One region of the Pantoea sp. B9002 genome, then DNA from elsewhere that is predicted to be linked to it. Evidence: predicted binding sites of a transcription regulator. Region 1 holds the regulator's gene; each other region holds the start of a gene.

What was found. Region 1 encodes PurR, which represses purine synthesis genes. Its sites were predicted from a motif close to CANGCAAACGTTTGCNTG; they were not measured.
Positions count from the first base shown of each region.
Region 2: a site for PurR is predicted at 4,394-4,411, ahead of guaB (IMP dehydrogenase). Genes of this name have one in related genera too.
Region 3: a site for PurR is predicted at 4,032-4,049, ahead of purE (5-(carboxyamino)imidazole ribonucleotide mutase). Genes of this name have one in related genera too.
Region 4: a site for PurR is predicted at 3,933-3,950, ahead of gcvT (glycine cleavage system aminomethyltransferase GcvT). Genes of this name have one in related genera too.

Region 1 covers NZ_JACAPA010000017.1:16,597-24,638, forward strand. Annotated here, with positions in the region: gene HX773_RS11080 (Grx4 family monothiol glutaredoxin) at 1-123, opposite strand, end outside; gene HX773_RS11085 (C40 family peptidase) at 488-1,279, shown strand; gene HX773_RS11090 (YnhF family membrane protein) at 1,336-1,425, opposite strand; gene purR (HTH-type transcriptional repressor PurR) at 1,700-2,725, shown strand; gene punR (DNA-binding transcriptional activator PunR) at 2,722-3,633, opposite strand; gene punC (purine nucleoside transporter PunC) at 3,744-4,946, shown strand; gene cfa (cyclopropane fatty acyl phospholipid synthase) at 5,249-6,397, shown strand; gene HX773_RS11115 (riboflavin synthase subunit alpha) at 6,449-7,093, opposite strand; gene HX773_RS11120 (MATE family efflux transporter) at 7,292-8,042, shown strand, end outside.
Region 2 covers NZ_JACAPA010000010.1:91,858-99,899, forward strand. Annotated here, with positions in the region: gene HX773_RS07565 (glucose/quinate/shikimate family membrane-bound PQQ-dependent dehydrogenase) at 1-1,167, shown strand, start outside; gene HX773_RS07570 (general stress protein) at 1,255-1,437, opposite strand; gene HX773_RS07575 (protealysin inhibitor emfourin) at 1,541-1,867, opposite strand; gene HX773_RS07580 (M4 family metallopeptidase) at 1,852-2,877, opposite strand; gene xseA (exodeoxyribonuclease VII large subunit) at 2,929-4,302, opposite strand; gene guaB (IMP dehydrogenase) at 4,472-5,938, shown strand; gene guaA (glutamine-hydrolyzing GMP synthase) at 6,011-7,591, shown strand; gene HX773_RS07600 (DUF3750 domain-containing protein) at 7,762-8,042, shown strand, end outside.
Region 3 covers NZ_JACAPA010000011.1:172,266-180,307, forward strand. Annotated here, with positions in the region: gene ybbP (putative ABC transporter permease subunit YbbP) at 1-1,472, shown strand, start outside; gene HX773_RS09445 (class I SAM-dependent methyltransferase) at 1,556-2,299, shown strand; gene purK (5-(carboxyamino)imidazole ribonucleotide synthase) at 2,377-3,441, opposite strand; gene purE (5-(carboxyamino)imidazole ribonucleotide mutase) at 3,438-3,947, opposite strand; gene HX773_RS09460 (UDP-2,3-diacylglucosamine diphosphatase) at 4,079-4,795, opposite strand; gene ppiB (peptidylprolyl isomerase B) at 4,795-5,289, opposite strand; gene cysS (cysteine--tRNA ligase) at 5,660-7,045, shown strand; gene HX773_RS09475 (AAA family ATPase) at 7,078-8,042, shown strand, end outside.
Region 4 covers NZ_JACAPA010000059.1:161,117-169,158, forward strand. Annotated here, with positions in the region: gene gcvP (aminomethyl-transferring glycine dehydrogenase) at 1-2,272, opposite strand, end outside; gene gcvH (glycine cleavage system protein GcvH) at 2,372-2,758, opposite strand; gene gcvT (glycine cleavage system aminomethyltransferase GcvT) at 2,781-3,878, opposite strand; gene ubiI (FAD-dependent 2-octaprenylphenol hydroxylase) at 4,424-5,626, opposite strand; gene ubiH (2-octaprenyl-6-methoxyphenyl hydroxylase) at 5,647-6,825, opposite strand; gene pepP (Xaa-Pro aminopeptidase) at 6,822-8,042, opposite strand, start outside.

The DNA.
Region 1 (8,042 bases):
AGAAAGCGCCTGCACGGCTTGCGCCGAGAAACCGCAGCTTGGCAGCTTCGGCGAACCTTTCATGTACAGCAGAATCGGGTTTTCTGCGATCTGACGCTGAATTTTTTCAACAGTACTCATTATTGCCTTCCTTAATCTTCTACTTCGTGTTTGTTTATTGTAGCGATTTCGCTCCCGTACTGAAAACGGGATTTTGCGTTTGCACTGGCTAATCGCCATGTTTGTTAAGTTAACGCATGACAAATAACATTTTCATATCATTAATTGGCATTAATAAATTAATAATTAGCAATAGTTTCGCTGTGTTAACCAGCTGAAATCGCTCATTTTTGCTACAGAATCAATCTGGTAACATATTAATGGAAAAAGGCCTTACCTTTTGCAAAAAAAGTGGATTAGAATTGCCTCGGCGCTGGTCACTTGATCAGATTTCTCTCACTTTTCCGCAGTCTGCTTTGATTCAGCCTGCTTAACCTGTAACCGGATTATGCGTCTACTAATTACGCTTTTCATACTGGCTTTAGCCCAACTGTTCTTTAATGTGGCCGCTGCATCTCCGCATGCGCCCGTTAACGCCAGTTCGCTTAAAGCAGAGAAAAAGAGCGCACGTGAAGACGAGCGCCGCAAACGACGTCCGGTGAAAACCACCACCAAAAAATCGCGCCTGACTGCTGTTCAAAAATTCAAACTCAAAAAACAGACCAAAACAGAAACCGCGCTGCACAAAACCACCAGCAAAAAATCCCCGCTGAAACTCTCTGCTAAGAAATACGGTCATCAACGGTTAGCGAAGAAAACGCCAGAGATCGCCGTCAATGATGAAGCGTTAGCACTGACCGGCATCAAAATGAGTAAAGCGCACCGCCAGCGTTACCAAAAAGCGCGTGAAACGGCGATGACCAAATTAATGGGTCAGCTCGGTAAACCTTATCAGTGGGGCGGCGCTTCGCCACACACCGGTTTCGACTGCAGCGGCTTAGTGTGGTACGCCTATAAAGATCTGGTTAAATTCAAACTCCCACGCACCGCTAATGAGATGTACCACCTGCGCGATGCGGCACCGATCAAGCGTGAAATGCTGGAGAAAGGCGATCTGGTGTTCTTCCGCATCAATAATCGCGGCACCGCCGACCATGTGGGCGTGTATCTCGGCGATGGTAAATTCATTCAGTCGCCGCGTACCGGCAAAGATATTCAGATTAGCGCATTGGGTGAGGATTACTGGCAGAAACACTATGTGGGCGCGCGTCGTATGATGACGCCAAAAACCATTCGCTAGTTGTTGCGCAACAAAGATAAAAAAGCCGGATGCTGTTCTCAGCTCCGGCTTTTTTGTTAATGCATGATCGCGGTAAAGCTAAAGGCGATAATCATCAACAGTGCGCCAACAGTGGTCATTAGCGCCAGCTTCAGGTCGGTATTCATCACAACTCCTTAGTCACACAATCATCAGGGTTAAGGCGATTTTCGCACAGCAATGGGCAAAAATCTCGTGTTATCCGCGCCAGCTTGCTAGAATCGCCGCCTTTCGTTGCGCAACAGATTTTGCGCATGCTGTATTTACAGCGTGATGAAGTGATTTCGCCTGCTAGAACCTACCGTTTTGCCCGCTTTTTTGGGCTGTAAAAGCATTAGCAGACGCAAACGTTTAACAATATACTTATCAGTAAGTTGCGATAAGCCCAGGAGTACCATTTTCATGGCAACAATTAAAGATGTCGCAAAACGCGCGGGTGTCTCAACCACCACGGTTTCGCATGTCATCAACAAAACGCGTTTCGTTGCGGAAGAGACGCGTAACGCCGTATGGGAAGCGATCAAAGAATTACACTACTCGCCGAGTGCCGTGGCGCGTAGTCTCAAAGTCAATCACACCAAAACCTTGGGTCTGCTGGCGACCTCTAGCGAAGCGCCCTACTTTGCTGAAATTATCGAAGCGGTGGAGAACCGGTGTTTCGAACGCGGCTATACGCTGATTCTCGGCAATGCGCACAACGATCTGCAAAAGCAGCGCGCTTACCTGTCGATGATGGCGCAAAAGCGCGTCGATGGATTGCTGGTGATGTGTTCGGAATATCCAGACGATTTGCTGCAGATGCTGGAAGAGAACCGCAATATCCCCATGGTGGTGATGGATTGGGGCGCGTCACGCGGTGATTTCACCGATACCGTGCAGGACAATGCGTTTCAGGGCGGTTATCTCGCCGGGCGTTATCTGATCGAACGCGGCCATCGCGATATCGGTGCCATTCCAGGCCAGATGGAGCGCAACACCGGCGGCGGACGTCATGCTGGCTTCCTGCAGGCAATGAACGAAGCGGGCATTACGGTGCGTCCGGAATGGGTGGTTCAGGGCGACTTTGAACCTGAATCGGGCTATCAGGCGATGCAGCAGATTTTAAATCAGAAACAGCGTCCAACCGCGGTGTTCTGCGGTGGCGATATCATGGCGATGGGCGCGATTTGCGCCGCTGATGAGATGGGTTTGCGCGTACCGCAGGATATCTCGGTGATTGGCTATGATAACGTGCGCAACGCGCGCTATTTCACCCCAGCGCTGACCACCGTGCACCAGCCGAAAGCCGAACTGGGTGAAAAAGCGCTGGAAATGCTGCTGGATCGCATTACCAGCAAGCGCGAAGATCCGCAAACAATCGAAGTCCAGCCAACGCTGATTGAACGCCGTTCGGTGGCGTACGGTCCGTTCCGCGACTATCGCCGCTAAGCCGACACTTCGCTGAGCCATTCGTGGTTCAGCGTTTCGGCATCCCCGAGATAAGCCAGTAACCACGCCAGCGCCGGTGACGCGCGCTGTTCGGACCAGCTTACGCAGCACGGACTGTCGGGAAACGCCTGCGGCAGCGCCAGTTCAACCAGTTTGTGGCTGTCCAGCAGCGGACGCGCCAAATGGCCCGGTACCATTCCGACGCACAATCCTGCCAGCAAACAATCCATCCCGGTTTCCCACTCTGGCACCACCAACCGCCGCTGATTATCCAGCGTCCATGTCATACGGCGCGGCAACGCACGCGAGGTATCTTCCAGCACCAGCGATGGCCACGCCCGCAAGGTTTCATCATCCAGCTCCTTGCTGTTTACCAGCGGATGATCGGGACTTACGACACAGCGCCAGTTCAGCGCGCCCATGTCCTGAAAGGCAAAACGTCCGCCCACCGGAATTGCCTGGGTTGCACCAATCGCCACATCCACCCGACCATCAGCCAACGCATCCCACACGCCGTTGAACACTTCGTAGCTGATAATCAGCTCCATATCGGGAAAATGGCGATAGAAGTCCTTCACTAACTGCCGCGTGCGCTGCGGTTTTACAATGCAGTCAACCGCGATGCTCAACTCGCCGCGCCAGCCATTTGCCAGTTGCTGACACTGTCGGCGAGTTGCCAGCATTTTTTTGATAACAGATCGGCCTTCACGCACAAAATGCTCGCCCGCCGGTGTCATCACCACTTCCCGATGCTGGCGCTCAAACAGCGGCACCGCCAGCCAGGTTTCCAGCTGACGCACGGTATAGCTGACGGCAGAAGGCACGCGATGCAGCTCCTGCGCTGCCGCGCTAAAACTACCGGTGCGCGCCACCGCATCCACTACTTCAAGCGCATATTCTGACCACATAATTTTGCCTTCAAAAAATTTAACAGCACTATGCAAATATTAGCGTTTCACAAAGCGCGCTGCATCCTTTTACACTCCCCGGCGTTCAACCTGCCCAAAAGAGAATCAACATGTTGTCGTCTAAAGCATTTATGCCTTATCTCGCCGTGCTCAGCATGCTCGGCTTTCTTGCCACGGATATGTATTTACCCGCCTTTGGCGATATGCAGCGTGATTTTGCTACCGCACCCGGCACCATCAGCGCCAGCCTGAGTCTGTTTCTCGGCGGTTTTGCCTGCGCCCAGGTTTTTTGGGGACCGTTGTCGGATCGTTACGGACGTAAGCCGATTTTGCTGGCGGGCTTAGCCATCTTCGCCCTCGGTTGTCTGGGGATGCTGTGGGTGACCGATGTCCGCCTGATGCTGGCGCTGCGTTTTGTGCAGGCGATTGGCGTTTGTGCCGCTGCCGTGAGCTGGCAGGCGCTGGTGGTGGATCACTATCCAAAAGCCAAAGCCAATAAAGTGTTTGCGACGATTATGCCGCTGGTTGCGCTGTCGCCGGCGCTGGCACCGCTGCTCGGTGCCTGGCTGATCGGCCACTTCCACTGGCGCAGCATCTTCATCACGCTGACGCTGGTTGCCGTGGTGTTGCTGATCGGTACGCTGCAGTTAACCTCGCCTAAGCGCGAGAAAGTTGCCACAGGCAAACAGCCCGGCTGGTTCACCTTGCTAGGCACCCGCGTTTACAGCGGTAACGTCTTGATCTATTCGGCATGTTCGGCGAGCTTTTTCGCCTGGCTGACGGGCTCACCTTTCATTCTCTCCGCTGCTGGCCTGACGCCGGGCGACATTGGCCTGAGTTATATTCCGCAGACCATTGCGTTTCTGATTGGCGGTTTTGGCTGTCGCACGTTGTTAAATCGTTATCAGGGCGCGCAACTGCTGCCGTGGTTGCTGGTGCTGTATAGCCTGAGTATTTTGAGTCTGTTTGTCATCGCTCTGATGCCTTCAGCGCCGCTGTTTGTGCTGCTGATGCCCTTTTGCGGCATGGCGCTGGCCAATGGCGCGATCTATCCGATTGTGGTTGCCAGCGCATTAGCGCCCTTCCCGCACGCCACCGGTAAAGCGGCAGGATTACAGAACTTATTCCAGTTGGGATTGTGCTTTGTCGCCAGCCTGCTGGTCTCCGCCGGCCTTGAGCAGGCGCTGTTCAACACCACGTTAGTGATGGTAGCCACCGTGGTACTGGCGTGGGCGGGCTTTGTCTGCCAGCGATCGGCAAACGCACAAAGTGATATTGCCCACACTTCCCGTCCCTGCGAAGATAATCTATAACTCAACGCTTTTCGTTAGCAAACTAACGATAACCCGTTGAATATTGACCCACGTGAGCATATACTCTGTGGGTCAGTAATTCTGTATTAAATCAATAATATAAATGTAATACCTTTGGCGACTCTGTCGCGGGATGGCGTCTGCACGATACTCCAGTGTTGCGTCCAACTTTTCTATTCAAATTCATGCCTCTGTAAAACGTCGGATTTCTGGCGCACGGATTTTCCGTGAGTTCTCTCACAGGTCTTGGGAAATTGGCTATTCTTTTTCTCAGGTTCAGATCGGAAGGTGATGGAGAAGCTATGAGTTCATCTGTTATAGAAGAAGTGAGCCTTGAAGAAAACCACTGGTTTCGGATCGTCAATGAACTGCTAGAGCGTGCTGATATTGCAGTTAATGGCACTCGTCCCTGGGATATTCAGGTAAAGCATCCAGATTTTTTTAAACGCGTTCTCGAGGAAGGATCGCTTGGATTAGGTGAAAGTTACATGGATGGTTGGTGGGAGTGCGAACAGCTCGATATGTTCTTCCATCGCGTTTTAAAACACCATCTGGATAAACAATTACCGCGGCATTTTAAAGATACGTTGCGCATCGCCGCCGCGCGTCTTACTAATTTGCAATCCAAAAAACGCGCCTGGATTGTGGGTAAAGAGCATTACGATCTGGGTAATGATCTATTCTCACTGATGCTTGACCCTTATATGCAATATTCCTGCGGCTACTGGAAAGATGCTGATACGTTGGAAAACGCGCAGCAGGCCAAACTGGATATGATTTGCCGCAAGTTACAACTTGAACCAGGCATGACGCTGTTGGATATCGGTTGTGGCTGGGGCGGACTGGCGGAATATGCCGCGCGCCATTATGGCGTCACGGTGCATGGCGTCACTATTTCTGCTGAGCAACAAAAACTGGCACAACAACGCTGTGAAGGACTGGATGTCACTATATTACTGCAGGACTATCGCGACCTGAATAATCAATATGATCGCATTGTTTCTGTCGGTATGTTTGAACATGTCGGGCCGAAAAACTATGCCACTTATTTTGATGTTGCAGACCGCAACCTCAAACCAGACGGCATATTTTTACTGCACACCATTGGTGCCCTTACAACAGATATGAATGTCGATCCGTGGATTGATAAATATATCTTCCCGAACGGTTGTCTGCCGTCGGTACGTCAAATAGCTGATGCCAGTGAGCCACATTTCGTCATGGAAGATTGGCATAACTTTGGCGCAGATTACGATACGACGTTAATGGCCTGGTATGAGCGTTTTCAGGCGGCGTGGCCGCAGCTGGCTGAGAAATATGGCGAACGTTTTAAACGCATGTTCGACTATTATCTCAACGCCTGCGCCGGTGCGTTTCGTGCCCGTGATATTCAGCTGTGGCAGGTGGTATTCAGTCGCGGCAAGGATGGCGGATTACGCGTAGCGCGTTAATGAGCTTTTGGAAATGAATCAAGGCGCCGCAGGGCGCCTTTTTTAACGCCATTATTCAGCGCTAGCAATCTGCGCCAGTGCGGCGGCTTCACGCTGCGCTAATACGCGTTCAACGGTTTCCACAATGGCCTGCGTATGAGGATCAATCTCAATATTGACCTTCTGACCAAACTTCTTCGCGCCTAACGTGGTCCGCTCCAGCGTTTCCGGAATCAGATGCACACAGAATTTGCTTTTGGTTACGTCGCCAACGGTCAAACTAATTCCGTCGATACCCACAAAACCTTTATGCAGAATATATTTGATCTGCGTGGCGTCCTGTAATTTAAACCAGATTTCTCGGTTGTTTTCTGACTGGATGATTTTGCAGATTTCCGCCGTGGTCATAATATGGCCGGACATTAAATGGCCGCCAATTTCATCGCTGAACTTCGCTGCACGCTCAATATTCACCACATCACCCACCTGTAATTCACCCAGGTTGGTAATACGCAATGTTTCTTTAATCAGATCGAAGCTGACCAAATCGCCGTTAATCTCGGTCACGGTCAGGCAGCAGCCGTTGTGTGCTACCGATGCGCCCAGCGCCAGTCCCGGTAACAGATCGTCCGGTAAGCGCACAATATGGGTACGAAACAGATCTTTCTCTTCAATGCCGACAATTTCTGCCGTGCCTTGCACAATTCCAGTAAACATAATCTCAGCCTCTGCAAAGTTTGCGTCAGTTTATCACAGCTTGTCGGCGGCAGCTTAATTTGGCGGAGTTCAAACTTTACACAAATTGCTAAACAAAATGCGATCAACGTTTGGCGGAAGCCAGCGCTGCCGCTACACTATGCCGCGCATTCTTTGGGGATTTCGCCCCGCTCTCTTCTTTAATTAAGCAGGTGTAACGTGCAGAAGTATTTTACAGAAGCGCGTCAATTGCTGGCCCTTGCGATCCCGGTCATCCTTGCTCAGGTGGCCCAGACCGCGATGGGATTTGTAGATACTGTTATGGCCGGTGCGGTAAGCGCCACGGATATGGCCGCCGTTGCTGTCGGCACCTCTATCTGGCTTCCCGCCATTCTGTTTGGTCATGGTCTTCTACTGGCTTTGACGCCTACCGTTGCGCAACTCAACGGTTCAGGACGACGCGAACGTATCGCGGAACAAGTGCGCCAGGGATACTGGATGGCAATGGCCGTTGCGCTACTGATTATGGTGGTGCTGTGGAACGCCGGTTATCTGATTAACACCATGCATGACATCGATCCTGAATTGGCCGCCAAAGCCGAAGGATACCTGCATGCGTTGCTGTGGGGCGCACCGGGATATCTGCTGTTCCAGGTGATGCGCAACCAATGTGAAGGCTTGTCGAAAACCAAACCGGCGATGCTGCTCGGTTTTCTCGGCCTGATGGTGAACATTCCACTCAACTATGTGTTCATTTACGGCCATTTTGGTATGCCGGCCTTAGGCGGCGTCGGCTGCGGCGTGGCGACAGCATCGGTCTATTGGGTGATGTTCCTGGTGATGCGCTTCTGGGTGAAACGCATGGCAAGCATGCGCGACATCCGTATGAAAACGCGCTGGTCCGCACCGTCACGCGCGATTTTGTCACGCCTGTTCACGCTGGGTTTGCCGGTGGCATTGGCGCTGTTCT
Region 2 (8,042 bases), on a different contig from region 1:
GATCCGGCAATGAACACCGTGTTCCTGCCGATGGGTAGCTCGTCAGTGGATCTGTGGGGTGCGAACCGTACCAAACTGGATCACACTTACGGTGCATCAATCCTGGCGCTGGATGCAACCACCGGTAAGCAGAAGTGGGTTTATCAGACCGTGCATAACGATCTGTGGGACTTCGACCTGCCAATGCAGCCGAGCCTGGTCGACTTCCCGATGAAGGATGGCACCAACAAGCCAGCCGTGGTTATCGGAGCAAAAACCGGCATGATCTGGGTGCTGGATCGCCTGACCGGCAAGCCTTTGACCAAAGTTGAAGAGCTGCCGATGCCGCAGGGTCACATCCCGAACGAGCAGTACACCAAAACTCAGCCGCACTCTGTGGAAATGCCAAATATCGGCAACCAGAAAATGACTGAGTCGGATATGTGGGGTGCAACACCATTTGATCAGCTGGCGTGCCGTATTGCCTTTAAAGGCATGCGTTACGATGGTCTGTTCACCGTGCCGGATACCGATAAATCCCTCAGCTTCCCAGGTTCACTGGGCGGTATGAACTGGGGCGGTATCTCGTTTGACCCGAACAACCAGTACATGTTCGTTAACGACATGCGTCTGGGCCTGTGGGTACAGATGATCCCACAAGACACCAGCAAAACGGCGGCCAGCAACGGTGGTGAAGCTATCAACACCGGTATGGGTGCGGTTCCGCTGAAAGGCACACCGTACGCGGTTAACAAGAACCGCTTCATGTCGCCGCTGGGCATTCCGTGCCAGGCTCCGCCGTTCGGTACGCTGTCGGCGATTGACATGAAAACCCGTCAGATCGTGTGGCAGGTACCGGTGGGTACCGTAGAAGATACCGGTCCGTTTGGTATCAAAATGCGCGCGAAAATGCCAATTGGTATGCCGACCTTAGGCGGCACGCTGGCAACGCAGGGCGGCCTGGTGTTCATCGCGGGTACGCAGGATTACTATCTGCGCGCTTTCGATAGCTCAACCGGTAAAGAAGTATGGAAAGCACGTCTGCCAGTCGGCAGCCAGGGCGGTCCAATTAGCTACGTTTCGCCGAAAACCGGCAAACAGTACATCCTGATCTCCGCAGGCGGCGCACGTCAGTCGCCAGACCGTGGTGATTACGTGATTGCTTACGCGCTGCCAGACAGCAAGTAAGTTAAAAAATGAGAAAGGCCGACATCATGATGTCGGCCTTTTTTTTATAACCTTCCGTGGCACATCTCTTCCTTTAAGGCACCTTAATTACTGCTGCTTGGAAGGGCGACGGCTTTTTTGACCTCCTTTTCTTCCAGCTTCCCTGGCTCTTTCAGGATCGTTTCTGAAATTACCCCCACTGACTTTGCCGCCAACGCTACCGGCTTCCCTGGCGCGCTCCGGATCCTCTGCAAAGTTCCCGGCACCACCTCGTTGCTTTTTTTGTGTCATAGCAGAGACCTCATCTAAGGGTGTTTTCTTCGACATGGACTAGCTAGCCACATAATGAGTATAGTCAGTCAGTTACGGTCTGCCTTGAGAGATCTCTGATAACCTATTCGCCGTCTCGCCACAGCGATTGCAGCTCGGGTGGCGCCAGTTGTTCGGGAATTAAAATCACTAAACTTCCCGCCTCGCGGTGGGTGGCGTAGGAGATTTGAATGCGGTAGTAGCGCTGATCGCCACGACCGACATTCGCCGCCTGATCTTCCGTTTCCCCCAGCGGCATTGCCTGTTCAAGCACTTCGCAGACGCGCTGCTTTTGCGGTTCCGGCAGTTCCGCCAGCGCAAAACGCCGCTCGCCGCGCAGTTTGGGGATAAAAGCGATTCCGCCTTCACGCGCCAGCTCGATTATTGCGTCATCGGTCAGTTGGATGTCCACGTTACGCCCACCTGCTGCCAGGCGGATTGGATCTTCTCCGCCACTGAGTTGTTGAACCGTTGATTGGCGTGCTGCACGGTAAAGCGCGCAAAGGTGCTGAAATCGGCATCCTGCGGCAGCGTTTTGTCGCACAGCGTGTCGTACCAGGCTTGGCCAGCCTGTTCCCACGCGAAGCCGCCCAGCGCTTTGGCGGCGAGATAGAAGGCGCGATTGGGAATACCAGAATTGAGGTGCACGCCGCCGTTGTCGTCACGCGTTTCGATGTAATGCGCCATATCGGCCGGTTGCGGATCTTTGCCCAGCACCGGATCGTCGTAGGCCGTTCCCGGTGACGACATCGATCGCAATCCGCGCCCGTTGATGCCCTGCGCCAGTAAACCTTCGCCGATGATCCAGTCGGCTTGATCGGCGCGCTGCTTGAGGTGGAATTGTTTCACCAGCGAGCCAAACACGTCAGACATCGATTCGTTCAGCGCACCTGCCTGCTGGAAGTAGATCAATCCCGCTTCGGTTTCCGTCACGCCGTGCGTCAGCTCGTGCGCCACTACATCCAGCGCGATGGTGAAGCGATTGAAAATCTCGCCGTCGCCGTCACCAAACACCATCTGCTGACCGTTCCAGAAGGCGTTTTGATACTCCTTGCCGTAATGCACGGTGCCATCGAGCTTGAGGCCTTTGTTGTCCAGCGAGTTGCGTTGGTAGGTTTGCCAAAAGAAAGCGTAGGTAATGCCGAGATATTTCCAGGCCTCTTCGGCTGCAACATCGCCATTTCCCGCCTGGCCTTCTTCGCGCACCAAAGTGCCGGGCAGATTTTGCGTCCCTTCGGCGTCGTAGATAGCACGCAGCACCGTGCCTGGCTGCGCTGTGGCGGTACCTGCCGGTTTAGCGTTATGTTCGCCCATCAAGTGTTGGACGTGGGTGAGGGTGCGGCGCGCGTAGTCTTGCTGCGCGCCGGAGCAGTTGGCAATGATATTGCGCAGAATGTATGGAGGAATCACGCTGTAAGACATACCAATCTCCCTGGCTACATGATGAATGTGCCAGAAAGTATAGTTTTCATACTATGAACGTGCTTTGCGGCTCCGGGATTTCTGCGGTTCGAGTGCGGTAACCTGGCTTTCCACCCAGCCATCGTCCAGCCGGGTGCGTAGCAAGTCGCCTTTGCTCAGCTGCTGAGTTTTCTTCACCACCTGACCTTGGGTGTCGGTGGTTACGCTAAAGCCACGCGCCAGCGTCGCCAGCGGGCTCACGCCTTCCAGCTGCGCCGCCAGCGTGCCAAAGCGCTGACGATTGTGATTGAGCTGCTTTTCCATGCCCTGCTGTAAGCGATAGTGCCATTGCTGGAGCTGCTGCTGAGCGCGCAGAATACGTCCCTGCGGCTGCTGGGCGTTAAGGCGTTGCAGCAGGCGATCCTGCTGACGATTGGCCACACGCATGCGCTGGTCCATCGCTTCACCGAGACGGCGCTGCAGCTGGAAGAGCGCCGTTTGCTGGCGTGCCAGACGCAGCTGCGGATGCTGCTGCTGTAAACGGTGCTGAAGACGCGTGAAGCGACGCTGCTGCTGTGCCAGATAGAAATCCATCGCCATCTCCATGCGCTGCTGCTGCGACTGCAAACGGCGCAACAGCTCCAACTGATTACGGCTCACCAGTTCAGCCGCAGCAGACGGCGTTGGCGCGCGTAAATCCGCTACGAAGTCAGCGATGGTGACATCGGTTTCATGCCCAACGGCGCTGACAATCGGCAGGCGGCTGGCAAAAATCGCCCGCGCCACGCGTTCGTCATTGAAACTCCACAAATCTTCCAGCGAACCGCCACCACGACCGACAATCAGCACGTCACACTCATCACGCTGGTTAGCCAGTTCAATGGCACGCACAATGCCAGCCGGCGCATCCACGCCTTGCACCGCGGTGGGATAGATAATCACCGGCAGTGAAGGATCGCGTCGATGCAGCACGCGCAGCACGTCGTGCAGCGCCGCGCCTGTGGCGGAGGTAATCACGCCCACCTGACGCGCCGGATCCGGCAGCGGCTGTTTGAACTGTTGATCGAATAAGCCTTCCGCGGCTAAACGCGCTTTCAGCTGCTCGAATTGCTGCTGCAGCAAACCTTCACCGGCCGGATGCATGCTTTCGATAATCAGCTGATAATCGCCGCGCGGCTCATACAGCGTGATGCTGGCCCGCACTAACACTTGCTGGCCATGTTGCGGACGGAAGGTGACGCGACGATTGCTGTTGCGGAACATTGCGCAGCGCACTTGTGCGCCATCATCCTTCAACGTGAAGTACCAATGACCGGAAGAGGGCTGAGTGAAATTTGATATTTCAGCGCTGAGCCACACCAGGCCCATCTCATTTTCCAGCAGTTGGCGCACCGTGGTGTTCAGGCGGCTGACAGTAAAAATATTGGCGGTTGGCGGTAGCGACATGTGATGTAGATCAAATTTTAAATCAGAGGGTTAATCAACTGATACTACATTGCTTGCCCTGAGGATCAAGACATTTTCTGAAAAAACACTGGAGGCAATCGGTTTCGGCCTGTATAATGCCGCGGCAATATTTTATCTGTTTTAATCGCCCCCAGGTGGAGATATTGCAATGTTAAGAATCGCTAAAGAAGCCCTCACATTTGACGACGTTCTGCTCGTTCCCGCTCACTCCACTGTCTTACCGAACACCGCTGATCTCAGCACTCAACTGACGAAAAACATCCGTCTGAACATCCCAATGCTCTCCGCTGCAATGGACACCGTGACCGAAGCCGGTCTGGCCATTGCGCTGGCGCAGGAAGGTGGTTTGGGCTTTATTCACAAAAACATGTCAATTGAGCGCCAGGCGGATGAAGTTCGTAAGGTGAAAAAACACGAAAGTGGCGTAGTTACCGATCCGCAAACCGTGCTGCCAACCACCGCGCTGGCGGCGGTGAAAGAGCTGACCGAACGTAACGGCTTCGCCGGTTACCCGGTCGTGAACACCGAGAACGAGCTGGTGGGCATCATCACTGGTCGTGACGTGCGTTTTGTAACCGATCTGACCTTGCCGGTTTCTGCGGTGATGACCCCGAAAGAGCGCCTGGTAACGGTGAAAGAGGGTGAAGCACGTGAAGTTGTGCTGCACAAAATGCATGAAAAACGTGTTGAGAAAGCGCTGGTTGTTGATGACAGCTTCCACCTGCTGGGCATGATCACCGTTAAAGACTTCCAGAAAGCCGAACGTAAACCTAACGCGTGTAAAGATGCGGAAGGCCGTCTGCGCGTAGGCGCGGCGGTAGGCGCCGGTGCGGGCAACGAAGAGCGCGTAGATGCGCTGGTTGCTGCCGGGGTTGACGTGCTGCTGATTGACTCATCACACGGTCACTCTGAAGGCGTGCTGCAGCGTATTCGTGAAACCCGTGCTAAATATCCGAACCTGGAAATCATCGGCGGCAACGTTGCCACCGGCGCAGGCGCATTGGCGCTGGCGCAGGCCGGCGTGAGCGCGGTGAAAGTGGGGATCGGTCCTGGCTCAATCTGTACCACGCGTATCGTGACCGGCGTTGGTGTTCCACAAATCACCGCGGTTTCAGATGCGGTTGCCGCGCTGGAAGGCACCGGCATTCCGGTTATCGCGGATGGCGGTATCCGCTTCTCTGGCGACATCGCTAAAGCGATTGCAGCAGGCGCAGCGGCCGTCATGGTCGGTTCTATGCTGGCTGGTACCGAAGAGTCTCCGGGCGAAATCGAGCTGTATCAAGGCCGTTCGTTCAAGTCTTATCGCGGTATGGGTTCACTGGGCGCGATGTCTAAAGGCTCTTCAGATCGTTACTTCCAGAGCGATAACGCCGCTGACAAACTGGTACCGGAAGGTATCGAAGGCCGCGTTGCCTACAAAGGCCGCCTGAAAGAGATCGTGCACCAGCAGATGGGCGGCTTGCGCTCTTGCATGGGCCTGACCGGTTGCCCGACCATCGACGATCTGCGTACTAAAGCAGAGTTCGTGCGTATCAGCGGCGCGGGTATTAACGAGAGCCACGTGCATGATGTGACCATCACAAAAGAGTCACCAAACTACCGCATGGGTTCATAATCCCGTAAAATTAAGCGCCCGGCACCCGCCGGGCGCTTTTATTATTAAGTCCATCCCAATGGAAACGCCTCAATGACGACTGAAAATATTCATAAACATCGTATTTTGATCCTCGATTTTGGTTCTCAGTATACGCAGCTGGTGGCGCGCCGCGTGCGCGAGCTGGGTGTCTACTGCGAACTCTGGGCGTGGGATGTCACCGAAGAGCAAATTCGCCAGTTCAACCCGAACGGCATCATTCTCTCTGGCGGTCCGGAAAGTACCACCGAGCTGAACAGCCCGCGTGCGCCGGAATACGTGTTTAACGCCGGTGTGCCAGTGCTGGGTGTCTGCTACGGCATGCAGACCATGGCGATGCAGCTGGGCGGTAAGGTTGAAGGCTCGAACGAGCGTGAATTTGGTTATGCACAGGTTGAAGTGCTGACCCAGAGCGCGCTGGTGCGTGACATCGAAGATGCGATTAGTGCAGCAGGTAAACCGCTGCTGGACGTTTGGATGAGCCACGGCGACAAAGTCACCGCCATCCCAGCCGGTTTCGAAACCGTTGCCAGCACCGAAACCTGTCCGTTCGCCATCATGGCTAACGAAGAGAAGAAATTCTACGGCGTGCAGTTCCACCCGGAAGTGACGCACACGCGTCAGGGCCTGCGCATGCTCGAGCGTTTCATTCGTGACATCTGTGGCTGTGAAGCGCTGTGGACGCCAGCCAAAATCATCGAAGATGCGGTTGAGCGTATTCGTCAGCAGGTTGGCGATGACAAAGTGATCCTCGGCCTGTCTGGCGGCGTGGACTCTTCTGTGACCGCGATGCTGCTGCACCGCGCCATCGGCGAGCGTTTGACCTGCGTGTTCGTCGACAACGGTTTGCTGCGTCTGAATGAAGCTGAGCAGGTGCTCGACATGTTCGGCGACCACTTCGGTCTGAACATCGTGCACGTTGCGGCTGAAGCGCGTTTCCTTGATGCGCTGGCGGGCGAAAACGATCCTGAAGCTAAGCGTAAAATCATTGGCCGCGTATTCGTTGAAGTGTTCGACGAGCAGGCGCTGCGTCTGGAAGACGTGAAGTGGCTGGCACAGGGCACCATCTATCCTGACGTGATCGAATCAGCTGCTTCTGCCACCGGTAAAGCGCACGTGATCAAATCGCACCACAACGTGGGCGGTTTGCCAAAAGAGATGAAGATGGGCTTGGTTGAGCCGCTGAAAGAGCTGTTCAAAGACGAAGTGCGTAAAATCGGTCTGGAACTCGGCTTGCCATACGACATGCTGTATCGTCACCCGTTCCCAGGTCCAGGTCTGGGCGTGCGCGTGCTGGGCGAAGTGAAGAAAGAGTACTGCGACCTGCTGCGCCGCGCAGACGCTATCTTCATTGAAGAGCTGCATAAAGCTGACCTGTACAACAAAGTCAGCCAGGCGTTCACCGTGTTCTTGCCAGTACGTTCTGTTGGCGTGATGGGCGACGGTCGTAAATATGATTGGGTGGTTTCACTGCGTGCAGTTGAAACTATCGACTTCATGACCGCGCACTGGGCGCACCTGCCGTACGATTTCCTCGGCCGCGTCTCTAACCGCATCATCAACGAAGTCAACGGCATTTCCCGCGTGGTTTATGATATTTCAGGTAAACCACCTGCGACGATCGAGTGGGAATAAATCCTGCTTTGATTACTGCGTGAAAACGAAGCCCGCTTAACTGCGGGCTTTTTCTTTCAAACGTTCTGATGGCAGATTAAGCGGCTAAATGAATCGCATAGTTCGTGAATACAAGCCCCCCATTTCGATGCAAGATAGCGAGTGATTTTTTACTCATCAGGATGCCGTCGATGTTGCCTTTCAAAGCCGTACTGATCTCATTTCTTTGCATCATCTTGCTTTCATTAGGCGCGAGTCTGGCGCAGGCAACGCGTGGCGGTGAGCTCACCTCTGAACGCGGTGGATGGGCATCCGCAAGGCGCGATTCGGCCGGTATCGCACCGGATCCACAGCGTTATGCGGCAGAAGCTATCGTGCAGATTTATGCTGCCCCAACCTATGGCTGGAAGGGCGCAGTGGCGGTGCATCCGTGGATTATCTTCAAACGCGCCGGTGAAACCCGCTATAACCG
Region 3 (8,042 bases), on a different contig from region 1:
TCCTGCTGCTGATGCTGAAACCGGTGCTGCCGGGCGCGCTGCCAGCGGCGAGTTTCTGGCCGTGGCTGTGGGCGATTGGCGCGATGTTTGTGATTTCGCTGCTGGTGGGTTTGCGTCCATATCGCTTGCTGATGGCGACGCAACCGCTGCGCGTACTGCGGCGGGATGCGGTGGCGAACGTCTGGCCGCTGCGAATCTATCTGCCGGCAATGGCGCTGGTGGTGATTGGCTTACTGGCGCTGCTGATGGGCGGCAGCAAAATGCTGTGGGCGCTGCTGGCGGGCGTGGTGATGCTGGCGCTGCTGCTGGCGTTACTTGGCTGGGGCACCTTGCTGCTGCTGCGTCGGCTGGTGGTGCGCAATCTGGCGCTGCGCCTGGCGATTAACCGTCTGCTGCGTCAACCGGCGATGACGCTCAGCCAACTGGCGGCGTTTTCGCTGTCATTTATGCTGCTGGCACTGCTGCTGGTGATGCGCGGCGATCTGCTGGATCGCTGGCAACAGCAACTGCCACCGGACAGTCCGAACTATTTCCTGCTGAACATCACCAAAGAGCAGGTGCCGCAGGTGCGCGACTTCCTGACCGGACATCAGCTGAAGCCGGAAACCTTCTACCCGATTGTGCGTGCGCGTCTCACCGAGCTGAACGGCAAAGAGGCCGATCCCAAGCTGGATAACGCACTGAATCGTGAACTGAATCTGACGTGGCAAGCGGAGCGTCCGGATCACAATCCGCTGATATCCGGTAACTGGCCGCCGCAAGCCGGTGAAGTGTCGATGGAAGTGGAGCTGGCGGATCGTCTGGGCGTGAAGCTCGGCGATAGCTTAACCTTCAGCGGCGATACGCAGCAGTTCAGCGCCAAAATCACCAGCTTGCGCAAGGTGGATTGGGAGAGTCTGCGGCCGAACTTCTTCTTTATCTTCCCGCCGGGCGCGCTCGATCAACAGCCGCAAACCTGGCTGACCAGCTTCCGCATGGAGAGCAATCCGGCGCTGCTGGCGCAGCTTAATCGCGCATTCCCGACGCTGAGCCTGCTGGATATCGGCAGCATGATGCGCCAAATCGGCCAGGTGCTGACGCAGGTGAGCCAGGCGCTGGAAGTGATGGTGGTGCTGGTAACGGTGTGCGGCGTGCTGCTGCTGCTGGCGCAGATCCAGGTTGGCATGCGTCAGCGTCGGCAGGAGCTGGTGGTCTATCGTACGCTCGGTGCCAGCAAGCGCCTGTTGCGCGGCACCTTATGGTGTGAGTTTGCGCTGCTTGGCGTGGTGTCGGGGATTGCGGCGGCGCTGGGCGCGGAAGCGGCGCTGTGGGGCTTGCAGCGCAAGATCTTCGATTTCCCGTGGCAGCCAGACTGGACGTTGTGGATCGCCTTGCCGATCGGCGGCGCGCTGCTGTTATCGCTGTGCGGTGCCTGGCTGGGGATTCGGTTGTTAAAACAGAAGGCACTGTTCAGAAGCTTTAGCGCCGGATAAGCAAAACGGTTTTGTCTTAAATTTAAGTTCTGGTCTGTGTGAGTCGACTCATGAAAGCAGACCAGACTTATTTAAGGCTCAACATGTCATCTCCACTTATCGTCAAATCCGTTGTTGAAATCGGCTGCTGTAAAGTCTGCCAGGGCGAAGCCACGCTGTATGGCGTGACCGATTTCAATACTGCCTGCTATGCGCAAAATGCCAGTCGCTACGTGTTTCCGCTAACCGGCGTGCCGATTTATTACCATCAGTGCCAAAGCTGCGGTTTGGTGTATACCCATGCGTTTGATGACTGGACGCCAGCGGATTATGCGCAGCATGTGTATAACGAAGGATATGCTGAGTTTGATCCCGCCTATGAGATTGATCGTCCTAGCAAAAACCGTGATTTGATATTGGCTTTATTTAAACGCTATCACGGCAAAAAGATGCTGGATTACGGCGGCGGCACCGGGACGCTGGCGCGTTTAATGCAGGAAGTGGGCATTGATATGGTGGCGTGGGATCCGTTTGTGCCGGGCGAGTATCCGGAACTGAATTCGTATGAATTTATGACCAGTTTTGAAGTGTTTGAGCACACACCCGATCCGCATAAAACGCTGGCAGAAGTGTCAGGATTTTTGAAAAAGGGCGGGGTGTTTTTCTTTAGTACCGGCACCACGGATGAAGTGAGCCATTTGGGAATGAATGATTGGTATATCGCGCCGCGTAATGGGCATATTACGATTCATTCTGAAGCGTCGCTGGATGCGCTGTTTAAGGCGCATGGTTTCCAGATTACGCATCTGAATCGCTGGAGCCATGTGGCGATGAAGATGGTGGGGTAACCCGGTGCGCATGAATGCGCACCCTACGAAAATCACACCAAACCACGTAGGGTCGCCATTTATGGCGACCTGGTTAATCAGAGCTTCTCAACCGCCCACGCAATCCCGCTTGCATACGTTTCCGGCAGCAGCGGCACCAGCGCATTCAAGGCTGATACCAGACGCGCGTGATCGCTATCGGTCAGATTAAGATGCCCAACCTTGCGGCCGGCGCGTACCTCTTTGTCGTACCAATGCAGATGTACCAGCGGCTGCTGCAGCCACGCCAGATTCACATCAGTACCAATCAGATTCACCATCACCGACGGCGCAAACACCACCGGTTGCGGCAGCGCCAGACCCAGTACCGCACGCAGATGCAGCTCGAACTGGCTGATTGACGCGCCATTCTGCGTCCAGTGGCCGCTGTTGTGCACGCGCGGTGCCAGCTCATTGATCAGCAAACCTTCTGGCGTAATGAAACACTCCATCGCCATCACACCAACATACTTCAGCTCATGCATGATGGCGCTGAGCATCGCTTCAGCCTGCTGTTGCTGTGCGGCATCGGCCTGCGGGAACGCCACGCTGGTGCGCAGAATGCCGTCCTGATGCAGATTATGCGTCAGCGGATAAAACACCGTGCTGCCATCGTGTCCGCGCGCACCGACCAGCGACACTTCGCCGCTGAAATTAATGCCTTGCTCAACGATGCATTCGCCGTAGCACTCATCGGGCAGCGCATCGGTTTCGTTGGCGCGCAAACGCCACTGACCGCGGCCGTCATAGCCGCCGGTACGACGCTTCACAATCGCCAGTTCGCCCAAGGTGCTGAACACGTTTGGCCACTCGGCTTTATCGGCCAGCAGCTGCCACGGCGCGGTAGCGAGGTTCAGCTGATCCAGCAGCTGTTTTTGCGTCAGGCGATCGGCCAGACGCGGGAAGATATCGCGATTCACAAATGCCGGATGGCTCGCCAGTTCGCGGGTTAACGCGGTTTCCGGCCAGCGCTCAATCTCAGCGGTGATCACGCTTTCGGCGATCGGCAGCGCAGAAGGTTCCGCATCCAGGCCCACCGGATACACCGCGATGCCGAGCGGTTCACCCGCCTGGCGCAGCATGCGGCCTAACTGACCATTTCCTAATACGCAAACCGGCTTCATGCGTCCTCCCGCGGATCCGGGTTGTTCAGCACTTCATCAGTTTGCGTTTGACGCCAGTTGGCGATGCGCGTTGACAGCGCGCTGTCGTGGATCGCCAGAATCTGTGCCGCCAGCAGGGCGGCGTTGGCAGCACCCGCTTTACCAATCGCCAGCGTACCCACCGGAATGCCGCGCGGCATCTGCACGATGGAGTAGAGGCTATCGACGCCGCTCAGCGCCGCGCTTTGCACTGGCACGCCCAGCACCGGCACCAGCGTTTTCGCGGCCAGCATGCCCGGCAAATGGGCAGCACCGCCTGCACCGGCGATGATCACCTGAAAACCGTTGTCGGCTGCGGTTTCCGCGAAGCTAAACAGTTTGTCGGGCGTACGGTGAGCTGAGACCACTTCAACGTGGAAGGGAACATCCAGGCTGTTAAGAATTTCCTCGGCGAACTGCATGGTAGCCCAGTCACTTTTGGAACCCATGACAATGGCGATACGGGCCGGGGCGGCGTTGGATGACATGCGGTCAACTCCTGTGAATATGCAAACGAACCTGGCCGGGCGGGCAGGCGAAGAAGGGCACAGAGAATAGCATGAGATGGCAGCAAGGAAAACGGTTGCGTAGGCGGAAAACGGGCATTGATGCCCGGATTTCAGAAGGGGAATTCGATCAGGCTTACGCCGCTGGTATCAAGCTGAATCATCGATCCGTTCTCATGCCAGGCACCCAGCACCGCGCGCTGGGCGTTTTCGCCGTGCAGCGGGAAGGCGTGAATGGCGGGACGATGCGTGTGGCCGTGAACCAGAATCGGCACCTGCTGGCGCGTCATCGCGGCTTCCACCGCGGACTGATTGACGTCCATGATGCTGACCGACTTGTGCTGATTCGCCTGCTTGCTGCCATTGCGCATGCGTGCGGCAATGCGCATGCGCAGACGCAGCGGCAACGCGAGGAACAGACGCTGCAGCCAGCGCTGATGCACTTTGGCGCGGAATCGCTGATAGCCTTCATCGTCGGTGCACAAGGTATCGCCGTGCATGATCAACACGCGATGTCCGTAGAGATCGAGCACCTTTTCTTCCGGCAGCAGCGTCATGCCTGAAGCAGCGGCAAAACGCTGGCCGAGCAGGAAGTCGCGATTACCGTGGATGAAGAATTTCGGTACCGGCAAGGCTTTGAGCGCCGCAGCGATTTGCTGATGCAGCGGATTAGGATCGTCGTCGCCGATCCAGGCTTCAAACAGATCGCCGAGGATGTAAAGCGCATCGCAGGAACGCGCTTCTCCCTGCAAAAAATGCAGAAAACCGGCAGTAATTGCCGGTTCTTCATGACACAGATGCAGATCTGCGATAAACAGCGTGCGCGACATTACTCGCTAACAGTCACTTTCTGGATGACAACATCTTCAACCGGAACGTCCTGATGCATGCCGCTGCGGCCCGTTTTCACCGCTTTGATTTTCTCAACCACGTCCAGGCCTTCAACCACTTCAGCGAACACGCAGTAACCCCAGCCTTGCAGGCTTTCATCACGGAAGTTCAGGAAGTCGTTGTCTGCCACGTTGATGAAGAACTGGGCAGTTGCAGAGTGTGGAGCCTGAGTACGCGCCATCGCCAGGGTGCCTTTGGTGTTCTTCAGGCCGTTGTTCGCTTCGTTGCGGATGTCTGCTTTGGTGTCTTTCTGCTTCATGCCAGGCTCAAAACCGCCGCCCTGAATCATGAAACCGTTGATTACGCGATGGAAGATAGTGTTATCGTAAAAACCTTCTGCGCAGTATTCCAGGAAGTTCTTCACGGTAGCCGGCGCTTTGTCATCGAAAGTTTTAATTACGATATCGCCATGGTTCGTCTGGAAAGTGACCATTATTTTCTTCCTGTCAAGGTTGTCGTCAGTATCAGTTGCCGCGCCTGCAAGGCGGCGAGGCATTTTTGTAGACGCTTCTTATATCACAATTTCCAATAACGCGTCAGTAACCGGACGGCAGTTGGCAAGCGAGCGATGCACAAGTCAGAAAAATACGGCACAATAACCGGCTTGATGTTTGTCAGTTAAGAGATGAAAACCGTTCTCACAGCGCGCGCATTCCGTAGCGGCGCAATTTATTGCGCGATAAATCGCGCCGCTACGGAATGTGCAGTCATTGAATACAGTGATAACTGGTTGGCTTGACGCAATAAACAGCAAGATTTTTGATAGTTCTATTCCCGCACACGTAAATAAACGGAACCGTTCAATGCTAAAGATTTATAACACCTTGAGTCGACAGAAAGAGGAATTCAAACCCATCCATGCCGGTCAAATCGGTATGTACGTGTGTGGTATCACGGTTTACGACCTCTGTCATATCGGCCATGGGCGTACTTTTGTGGCATTCGACGTGGTGGCGCGCTATCTGCGTTACGTGGGCTATCAGCTGAAGTATGTGCGTAACATCACTGATATCGATGACAAAATCATCAAACGTGCCAATCAAAACGGTGAAAGCATCGAAACGCTGACCAACCGCATGATCGCCGAAATGCACAACGATTTCGCTGCGCTCGGTATTCTGCCGCCGGATCTGGAACCGCGCGCGACGCGCCATATCGATGAGATCATCGAGCTGGTCGGCACGCTGATTGAACGTAAGCACGCGTACGTAGCGGACAACGGCGACGTGATGTTCGACGTGCTGAGCGACAAAGCTTACGGCGTGCTGTCGCGTCAGGATCTCGATCAGCTGCAAGCCGGGGCGCGCGTAGAAGTGGCCGATGTGAAGCGTAATCCCATGGACTTCGTGCTGTGGAAGATGTCTAAAGCGGACGAACCGGCGTGGAACTCGCCGTGGGGCAACGGCCGTCCAGGCTGGCACATCGAATGTTCGGCGATGAACTGCAAACAGCTCGGCACCCATTTCGACATTCACGGCGGCGGTTCGGATCTGATGTTCCCGCACCATGAAAATGAAGTGGCGCAATCCACCTGTGCGCACGATGGTCCGTATGTGAATTACTGGATGCACTCCGGCATGGTGATGGTTGATCGCGAGAAGATGTCGAAATCGCTGGATAACTTCTTCACCGTGCGCGATGTGTTGCAGCACTACGATGCCGAAACCGTGCGTTACTTCCTGATGTCGGGCCACTATCGCAGCCAACTCAACTACGGCGAAGATAACCTCAATCAGGCGCGTGCGGCGCTGGAGCGCTTGTACACCGCGCTGCGTCACACCGATGCCAACGCCACAGCGGCGGGTGGCGAAGAGTTTGAAGCGCGTTTCCGTACCGCGATGGATGACGACTTCAACACGCCGGAAGCCTATTCAGTGCTGTTCGACATGGCGCGTGAAGTGAATCGTCTGAAGACCGAAGACAAAGCCTCCGCTGATGCGCTGGCCGCCAAACTGCGCCAAATCGCTAACGTGCTGGGCATTTTGCAGCAGGATCCCGAGCAGTTCCTGCAAAGCGGTGCGCAGGTAAATGACGATGAAGTGGCGGAAATCGAGCATTGGGTGAAAGCCCGTTCCGATGCGCGTGCAGCCAAAGATTGGGCGCAGGCGGATGTGGCGCGCGACAAGCTCAATGAGTTGGGCGTGATCGTTGAGGATGGGCCGCAAGGTTCCAGCTGGCGACGCAAATAACCGGAGAGGGCGAGAAATCGCCCTTTTTTATTATGGCGATTGAACAGATTCATATTCACGGCTTCCGCTCGGTACGCGACCTGACGCTGCCGTTGCAGCAGCTTAACGTGGTGAGCGGCCCGAACGGCTGCGGCAAATCCAACCTGTATAAAGCGGTGCGATTGCTGCACGAAGCGGCTAGCGGACGCTTAGCGCTGGCGCTGGCGGAAGAGGGCGGCATCCAGAAAGCGATGTGGGCGGGCGGATTGCGGCGCGGCGATCGTCGGCACGATCCCAAACGTCTGGCGTTGGCGGTAGTGATGGACGATATGGATTATCAGCTCGATATCGGTTTTCCTGAGCCGCTCGTCACCAGCATGTTCAATCTCGATCCGCTGGTGAAAGAGGAGCGTTTATGGATGAGCGGCCAACGGCGGCGTCCTTCCTCCTGCATCATGCAGCGGCAAAATCAGACCGCCTTTTTGCATAACGTGCAAGGCGAGCGCGTAACCTATCCGGCGGTGCTGCATCCCGAAGAGTCGCTGTTTGGGCAACTGGGCGAACCGCATCTTTATCCTGAGCTTTCGCAGGTGCGCGAAAGGCTGCGTCAGTGGCGTTTCTATCATGAATTTGCTGTGTGGCCCGGTTCGCCGATTCGCGTGCCGCAGATTGGCGTACGCGCGCCGGTGCTGAGCCACGATGGCAGCAATCTGGCGGCGGCTTGGGCCACTATCGTTGAACGTGGTCATTCGGAATTACTGTTGGAAGTGATGGCCGAAGCCTTCCCAGACACGGAATTTCACGTGGATGTGCAGAATGGGCGTTTCCAAATGCTGATGTCACGGCGTGGAATTTTGCGTCCGCTGGAGAGCGCTGAGTTCTCTGATGGCACGCTGCGCTTTCTCTGCTTAGTGGTGGCGCTGCTCAGCCCGCGTCCGCCGGCGTTTATGGCGCTAAATGAACCGGAGAACAGTTTGCATGAAGATCTGCTGCCGGCACTGGCGCGCCTGATTGCCGA
Region 4 (8,042 bases), on a different contig from region 1:
CAAACGGTGCGGCAGAAACTGCGCCCTGCTGTGTCAGCACGCCATCAATTTGCACTACGCTATGACCTGGCACGAACGGAGCCAAATGCGCTTTCACACCGATTGGGCCCATACCCGGACCGCCACCGCCGTGCGGGATACAGAAGGTTTTGTGCAGGTTAAGGTGCGATACATCCGCGCCGATGTAACCTGGCGTGGTGATACCGACCTGCGCATTCATGTTAGCGCCATCGAGATATACCTGGCCGCCGTGCTGATGCACGATCTGGCACACTTCGCGGATGGTTTCTTCATAAACGCCGTGCGTTGACGGATAGGTCACCATGATGCACGACAGCTGCTCACCGACCTGTGCGGCTTTCTCACGCAGATCGCCGAGATCGATGTTGCCTTGTTTATCACACGCCACCACCACAACTGACATGCCCGCCATCTGCGCCGATGCCGGATTTGTGCCATGCGCCGAGCTTGGGATCAGGCAAACATTACGGCCGCCTTCGTTACGACTTTCGTGGTAACGACGAATCGCCAGCAGACCGGCGTATTCGCCCTGCGCACCCGAGTTGGGCTGCATGCACAGCGCATCGTAGCCGGTCAGCTGCACCAGCCATTGCGACAGCTGGCCAATCATTTGCAGATAACCCGACGCCTGCTCAGCCGGGCAGAACGGATGCAGCTCGGCAAATTCCGGCCAGGTGATCGGAATCATTTCCGCCGCGGCGTTGAGTTTCATGGTGCACGAACCGAGTGGGATCATCGCCTGGTTCAGCGCCAGATCCTTTTTCTCCAGGCTGTGCATGTAGCGCATCATCTCAGTTTCGCTGTGATGACGGTTGAACACCGGATGCGTCAGGAAAGCGCTTTCACGCACCTGACCAGCCGGAATCGCACTGTTTTCCGCTGCAACGGCGGCATCCAGCGCATCAATGTCCTGGTCGTGCGCATCGCCTAGCAGAATGGCGAACAGCGCCAGCACATCTTCACGTGCGGTGGTTTCATCCAGCGTAATGCCGACAGCATTGTGGATATCGCTGCGCAGGTTGACGCCGAAGCTCTGCGCGCGGTTCAGCACCGCCGCTTTATCGGCCACTTCAACCGTCAGCGTATCGAACCAGCTGTTATGGCGCAGCTTCAGGCCACCGTTTTGCAGGCCCGCGGCCAGAATGCTGGTCAGACGGTGAATACGTGAGGCAATGCGCTTCAGGCCAACCGGACCGTGATACACCGCGTAGAGACCGGCGATATTCGCCAGCAGCACCTGCGATGTACAGATGTTGGAGTTGGCTTTCTCACGACGAATATGTTGCTCACGGGTTTGCATCGCCATGCGCAGCGCGGTGTTACCGGCGGCATCGCGCGATACACCAATGATGCGGCCTGGCATCGAGCGTTTATGCTCGTCGCGGCTGGCGAAGAACGCGGCGTGTGGTCCGCCGTAACCCATCGGCACGCCGAAACGCTGGGCAGAACCAAAGACGATATCTGCACCCTGCTTGCCTGGCGCTTCTAACTGCACCAGCGCCATGAAATCTGCGGCTACGCTCACCACCACTTTGCGGCTTTTCAGCTCGGCAATCAGTGAGCGGTAATCGTGCACTTCACCGTGCGTACCCACCTGTTGCAGCAACACGCCGAACAGATCGTCGTGATCCAGCGCCTTGTCAGCACTATCAATAATCAGTTCAAAACCAAAGGTTTCTGCGCGGGTGCGTACCACATCCAGCGTCTGTGGATGGATGTCGTTGGCGATGAAGAATTTGGTGGCGGTTTTCAGTTTGCTGACGCGCTTGGCCATCGCCATCGCTTCGGCAGCGGCGGTCGCTTCGTCCAGCAGTGACGCGGAAGCGATGTCCAGCCCGGTCAGATCCAGCGTCAGGGTTTGGAAGTTGAGCAGCGCCTCAAGACGACCCTGCGACACTTCTGGCTGATACGGCGTATACGCGGTGTACCAGCCTGGATTTTCCAGCATATTGCGCAGGATGACGGGCGGCGTGATCACCGCGCTGTAGCCCATGCCGATCCAGGATTTGTAGCGTTGGTTCTGACTGGCAATGGCTTTCAGCTCTGCCAGCGCTTGCTGCTCGGTCGCGGCGTCGCCCACTGCAGGCGGGCCTGGCAGCTGGATGTCGGCAGGCACGATAGAACTGATTAATGAGGAGAGCGAACTGGCACCAATCGCTTCCAGCATTAAGGCCTGTTGTTCCGGCGTAGGACCGATGTGGCGCTCAATGAAAGCACCGTTGTGTTCAAGCTGGCTGAGAGTCTGGGTCATTTGCAGTGAATCCTGAATCGGGCTGGGTTACAAAAATGGCGTTAAATCAGGCAGATAAAAAAGAAGGTGACGCAGCGCGCCACCTTCTGCCACTACCGGTTACTCGTCGATCGCGGCTTTGTATGCATCGGCATCCAGCATCGCGTCGAGTTCTGATTCGTCGCTGGCTTTGATGCGGAACAGCCAACCATCGGCGTACGGCGCGCTGTTCACCAGCTCTGGCGAATCGCCCAGCTGGTCATTCACGGCAACAATCTCACCGCTCAGTGGCGCGTAGATGTCTGAAGCCGCTTTCACCGACTCCGCAACGGCGCAGTCATCACCGGCCGCGAAGGTGGCACCGACGTCTGGCAGATCAACAAACACCATATCGCCCAGCAGTTCCTGTGCGTGTTCGGTGATACCCACAGTGAAGGTGCCGTCGGCTTCTTTACGGACCCATTCGTGGCTATCGCGGTATTTCAATTCACTTGGCACATTGCTCATTGGCCATTTCTCCTGAAAAAAATTACTGGGCGACCGGTTTACCGGCGCGAACAAAAATCGGTTTAGTGACTTTCACTGGCATTTCACGGTTGCGGATTTCCACAATCGCCTGCTCACCAATTCCGGCTGGCACACGCGCCAGCGCGATGCTGTAACCCAGGGTTGGTGAGAAGGAACCACTGGTAATAATACCTTGCTGCGGCTGACCTTGTTGATCGGTGAAGCGCACCGTTAACCCGTTACGCAACACCCCTTTTTCGGTCATCACCAGGCCAACCAGCTTTTCGGTGCCGTGCTCGCGCTGCGCCTGCAGGGCATCACGGCCAATGAAATCACGATCGGCAGGTTCCCAGCTGATGGTCCAGCCCATATTGGCGGCGAGCGGCGAAACGCCTTCATCCATCTCCTGACCGTACAGATTCATGCCCGCTTCCAGACGCAGCGTGTCACGCGCACCGAGACCAGCCGGTTTGACGCCTGCGGCCAACAGCTGCTGCCAGAATGCGGCGGCTTCAGTCGCTGGCATGGCAATCTCATAACCCGCTTCGCCGGTGTAACCGGTGGTCGCGATAAACAGGTTTTCTGCCTGCACGCCAAAGAAGGGTTTCATGCCGGCAACGGCATCACGCTGAGCGGCGCTAAACAGCGTTTGTGCTTTCTGCTGCGCGTTTGGACCTTGCACCGCAATCAGCGCCAGATCGTCACGCTCGGTCAGCTCCACGCCAAACGGCTGCGCATGCTGTTTAATCCAGGCTAAATCTTTCTCACGCGTGGCGGAGTTCACCACCAGACGGAAGAAATCTTCGCTCATAAAGTAAACAATCAAATCATCAATGACGCCAGCGGAGGCATTCAACATGCCGGTATACAGGGCTTTGCCCGGCTGGGTCAGCTTGGCGACATCGTTCGCCAGCAGATAGCGCAGGAATTCGCGGGTACGTGCGCCGCGCAGATCGACGATGGTCATGTGGGAAACATCAAACATGCCGGCATCGTTACGCACCGCGTGATGCTCATCCATTTGCGAGCCGTAATGCAGCGGCATCATCCAACCGTGGAAGTCCACCATGCGCGCACCGCTTGCCTGATGCTGTTCGAATAGAGGCGTTTGCTGAGTCATAACCATCCTGTGAATACAAGTGAGTGTGACGCGCCTGCGTCGCCTAAAGCGGCTGACGCAAACGTTCTCTTTGTGCTGAAGTTATCACCTAATGCGGCAATTAACCATGAGGAAAACGAGGGCGAAACACTACCACCTTTCATCAAGTCATCGAACAGCGCTCAGCATAAATCACTGCATTATTGTGATTAGCCTCGCACAAAATACGACTAAATTACTTTCATGCAGCAAATTGAGGGAATACACGCCGCAGGATTAAGAAATGGTCCGGCATGCAAAGGGCTATAGCATGAATTAATCTAATGCGAATTAAGGGGTGAAATTAGAATAAATCAAACGAGGCGCGATTACGGTGCAGCGTTGCATTATTGCGGTGCAGAGAAGAAAAATAGCGCCCAGTTGGGCGTAATGGGTGTCAGTTGAACAGTCGCCATGAATGGCGACCCTACGGATGTTAAGCGTGAATCGGTCGCCATGAATGGCGACCCTACGGATTTGGCGGGAGGCGCGCATTGATGCGCACCTGGGATTTTTTGCTTAGGTGATTAGCGTATCCAGCTGGGGAGATCGTTTAGCCCCATCGCCTGTTTCAGCATCAGTGGTTTAACGCCTGGTAAGGTATCGGCGAGCTTGAGGCCGACATCACGCAGCAGCTTTTTTGCGGGATGGGTGCCGGCAAACAGCTCACGGAAACCCTGCATTCCTGCCAGCATCATCGCTGCGCTGTGCTTGCGGCTGCGCTCATAGCGACGCAGATAGAGATGCTGACCAATATCTTTGCCTTCCTGATGTAGCCGACGAATTTCACCAATTAATTCAGCTGCATCCATAAAGCCAAGATTCACGCCCTGCCCGGCCAGCGGATGGATGGTGTGGGCGGCATCGCCGACCAGCGCCAAACGGTGCGCGGCAAAGTTACGCGCATACCGCGCCGTCAGCGGGAAGGTTTTGCGTTCGCTCTCGACCTGACACAGGCCAAGACGCATATCAAACGCCACCGACAGCTGCTGATTGAACAGCGCTTCCGGCATCGATTGCACACGCGCCGCTTCCTGCGGCGAGAGCGACCAGACAATCGAGCATAAGTGCGGATCCTGCATCGGCAGGAATGCCAGAATACCGTCGCCGTGGAACACCTGACGTGCAATGGCATCATGCGGCATATCGGTGCGGATGTTCGCCACCAGCGCGTGATGCTCGTAATCCCAGAAGGTCAGCGGGATATCCGCTTTGTCGCGCAGCCACGAATTCGCGCCGTCGGCAGCCACCAGCAAACGTGCGCTCATCATGCTGCCATCTTGCAGGGTGATAAAGGCTTCGTTGTCGCCAAACGCCACTTGCTGCAGCTGCGCCGGAGCAAACAGCGTGATATCGCTGCTCTGACTGGCGCGCTGCCACAATGCGCTATGAATCACTTCGTTTTCAACAATATGGCCGAGATGCGATAAACCCTGCTGCTCGTCATCAAAGCTGATCGAGCCGAAGCTGTCCTGATCCCACACTTCCATGCCGTGATAGGCGCTGGCGCGCAGCGCCAGAATGCTCGACCAGACATCGAGCTTTTGCAGCAGACGTTCGCTGGCAGCGTTGATGGCGGAGACGCGAATCGACGCATTGGCCGCCGGATCAAACTGTGGCTCGGGTGCTTTTTCCAGCACGGCAACGCGTAAGCCGCTGCCTTGTAGTCCGCAGGCGACGGCCAAACCCACCATGCCGCCTCCGGCAATTGCCACATCAAAAGTTTGCATTGCTGCCCCTTAATTCGTGCTTAACGCTTAACCCAGCCGAGCGTGCGCGCGGCAAGTGGATTTCGTAGCCAAGGCAGATGGTCCATCGCCACCAGCCCAAGATTTCGTCCTGCTACCAACGGCGCATAGCGGTTAGCAAACAGTCGGACTAAACCGTCAGTGACGCCAACAGTGGCGGCACGATCGGGCTGACGTCGCGCGGCAAAATGCTGTAATACCGCGAAACTGCCGGGATCTTGCTGCTGACGATAAGCGCCCGCCAGCGTTTCCGCCAGCGACATCACATCGCGCAGACCCAGATTGAAGCCTTGTCCGGCAATCGGATGCAGCGTTTGTGCCGCGTTGCCCACCAGCGCCAGACGATGTGTCACCTGACGTTCGGCGGTTTGCAGCGCCAGCGGATAATGCTCGCGTTGACCGGTATGCGTGAAGCGTCCCAGACGCCAGCCAAATGCGCGCTGCAGTGCTTGCAGGAAGGTCGCATCGTCCCACTGCTTAATCGTTGCTTGCGCCTCAAGCGGGTGGCACCACACCAGCGACATGCGGTTGCCGGACATCGGCAACAGCGCCAGCGGGCCGTGTTCGGTAAAGCGCTCAAAGGCGTGGCCCTGATGCGGCAACTGCGTCGACACATTGGCGATAACCGCCAACTGCTGATAATCGTCGCGCTGCCAGGTGATGCCGCAGGACGCGCCTAAAGGTGAACGCGAACCATCGGCGGCCACCAGTAATGCGCCTTCCAACTTTTCGCCGCTGTTCAGCATGACCTGCACGTTATCTGCGGTGCGCGCTACCGAGGTAACGTGATCCGGGCAGCGCAGCGTGACGCCCGGCGCTTTCTGTAGGCGTTGAAACAGCCGCTGGCCGACATCAAAAAGTTCGACCACTTGACCGAGCGCGGGCACCTGATGATCTTGTGCTTTGAGCGAAACGAAGCCGGTATGACCGCGATCGGAAACGTGAATATCGGTGATAGGCGTGGCGCAATCGGCCAGCGAGCGCCACAGATCGATATCCGCTAACTGCTGACAGGTGCCAGCCGCCAGGGCAATCGCGCGTCCATCGAAGCCGGGATGTGCGCGGCTGTCGGGCTGGCTGCGCTCAATCAGGGTAACCGGCAGCTGGCCTTGCGTCAGATGTGAAATCGCCAGCGCCAGAGTCGCACCGGTCATGCCGCCGCCGGCAATCAAAATGCTCATGCGTGACGTGCCGCCGCCATCAAGGCTTCAATCGCGTCGGCGTCTTTCACTACGCTGTCGGTGAGATTTTCGTTGCCGTCGGCGGTGATGACGATGTCATCTTCGATGCGAATGCCAATACCGCGATATTGTGGCGGTACTTTGGCATCTGGCGCGATATACAAGCCAGGCTCAACCGTCAGCACCATGCCCGGCTCGAGCACGCGGTCGCGGCTTGGCGTGCCGTAATGGCCGACATCGTGCACATCCAGCCCCAACCAATGACTCAAACCGTGCATGAAGAACGGACGATGCGCCTGCTCTTCAAACAGCGTATCGATGTTGCCATCCAGAATGCCGAGATCGACGAGGCCGGTAATCATAATGCGCACCACTTCGTCGTTGACGTCATGGATGCTGATGCCCGGACGGAACATCGACAACGCTTTGTAGAGCGAAGCCAGCACAATATCGTAGATGGCGCGCTGCGGCTCGCTGAAGGTGCCGTTGACCGGGAAGGTGCGAGTGATATCGCCGGCGTAGCCGTGGAATTCACAGCCTGCGTCGATCAGCACTAAGTCGCCATCGCGCATTTCCGATTCGTTTTCGGTGTAATGCAAAATGCAGCCGTTTTCGCCGGAACCGACAATGGTGTTGTATGAGGGGAAACGCGCGCCGTGGCGATTGAATTCGTGATGAATTTCGCCTTCCAGCTGATATTCGAACATGCCCGGACGACAGGCTTGCATCGCTCGCGTGTGCGCCAGCGCGCTGATTTTGCCGGCGCGGCGCAGAATCTCAATCTCTTCTGCGCTTTTGAACAGGCGCATGTCGTGCACCCACGGACGCCAGTCGGTAACCGTGTCGGGCGCGCTGAGGTTTTGACGGAAGCCGCGACGCAGTTTGTCCAGCGCGCTGAACACCAGCTGATCTGCTTCTGCGTATTCGCCCTGCGCGTGGTAAACCACATCCAGGCCGTTAAGCAGTTGATGCAACTGCTCGCCGATGTCATCCCACGGCAAAGCACGATCGACACCCAGTTTCGCCGGTGCGGCATCCTGACCAAGGCGGCGACCAAACCAGATTTCGGCTGTCAGGTCACGCACGCGATTGAACAGCACACTGTGGTTGTGCTTATCATCACTTTTGATTAATACCAGCAGCGCCTGCGGTTCGTTAAAGCCGGTGAAGTACCAGAAGTCACTGTTTTGACGAAAGCTGTATTCGGTGTCGTTGCT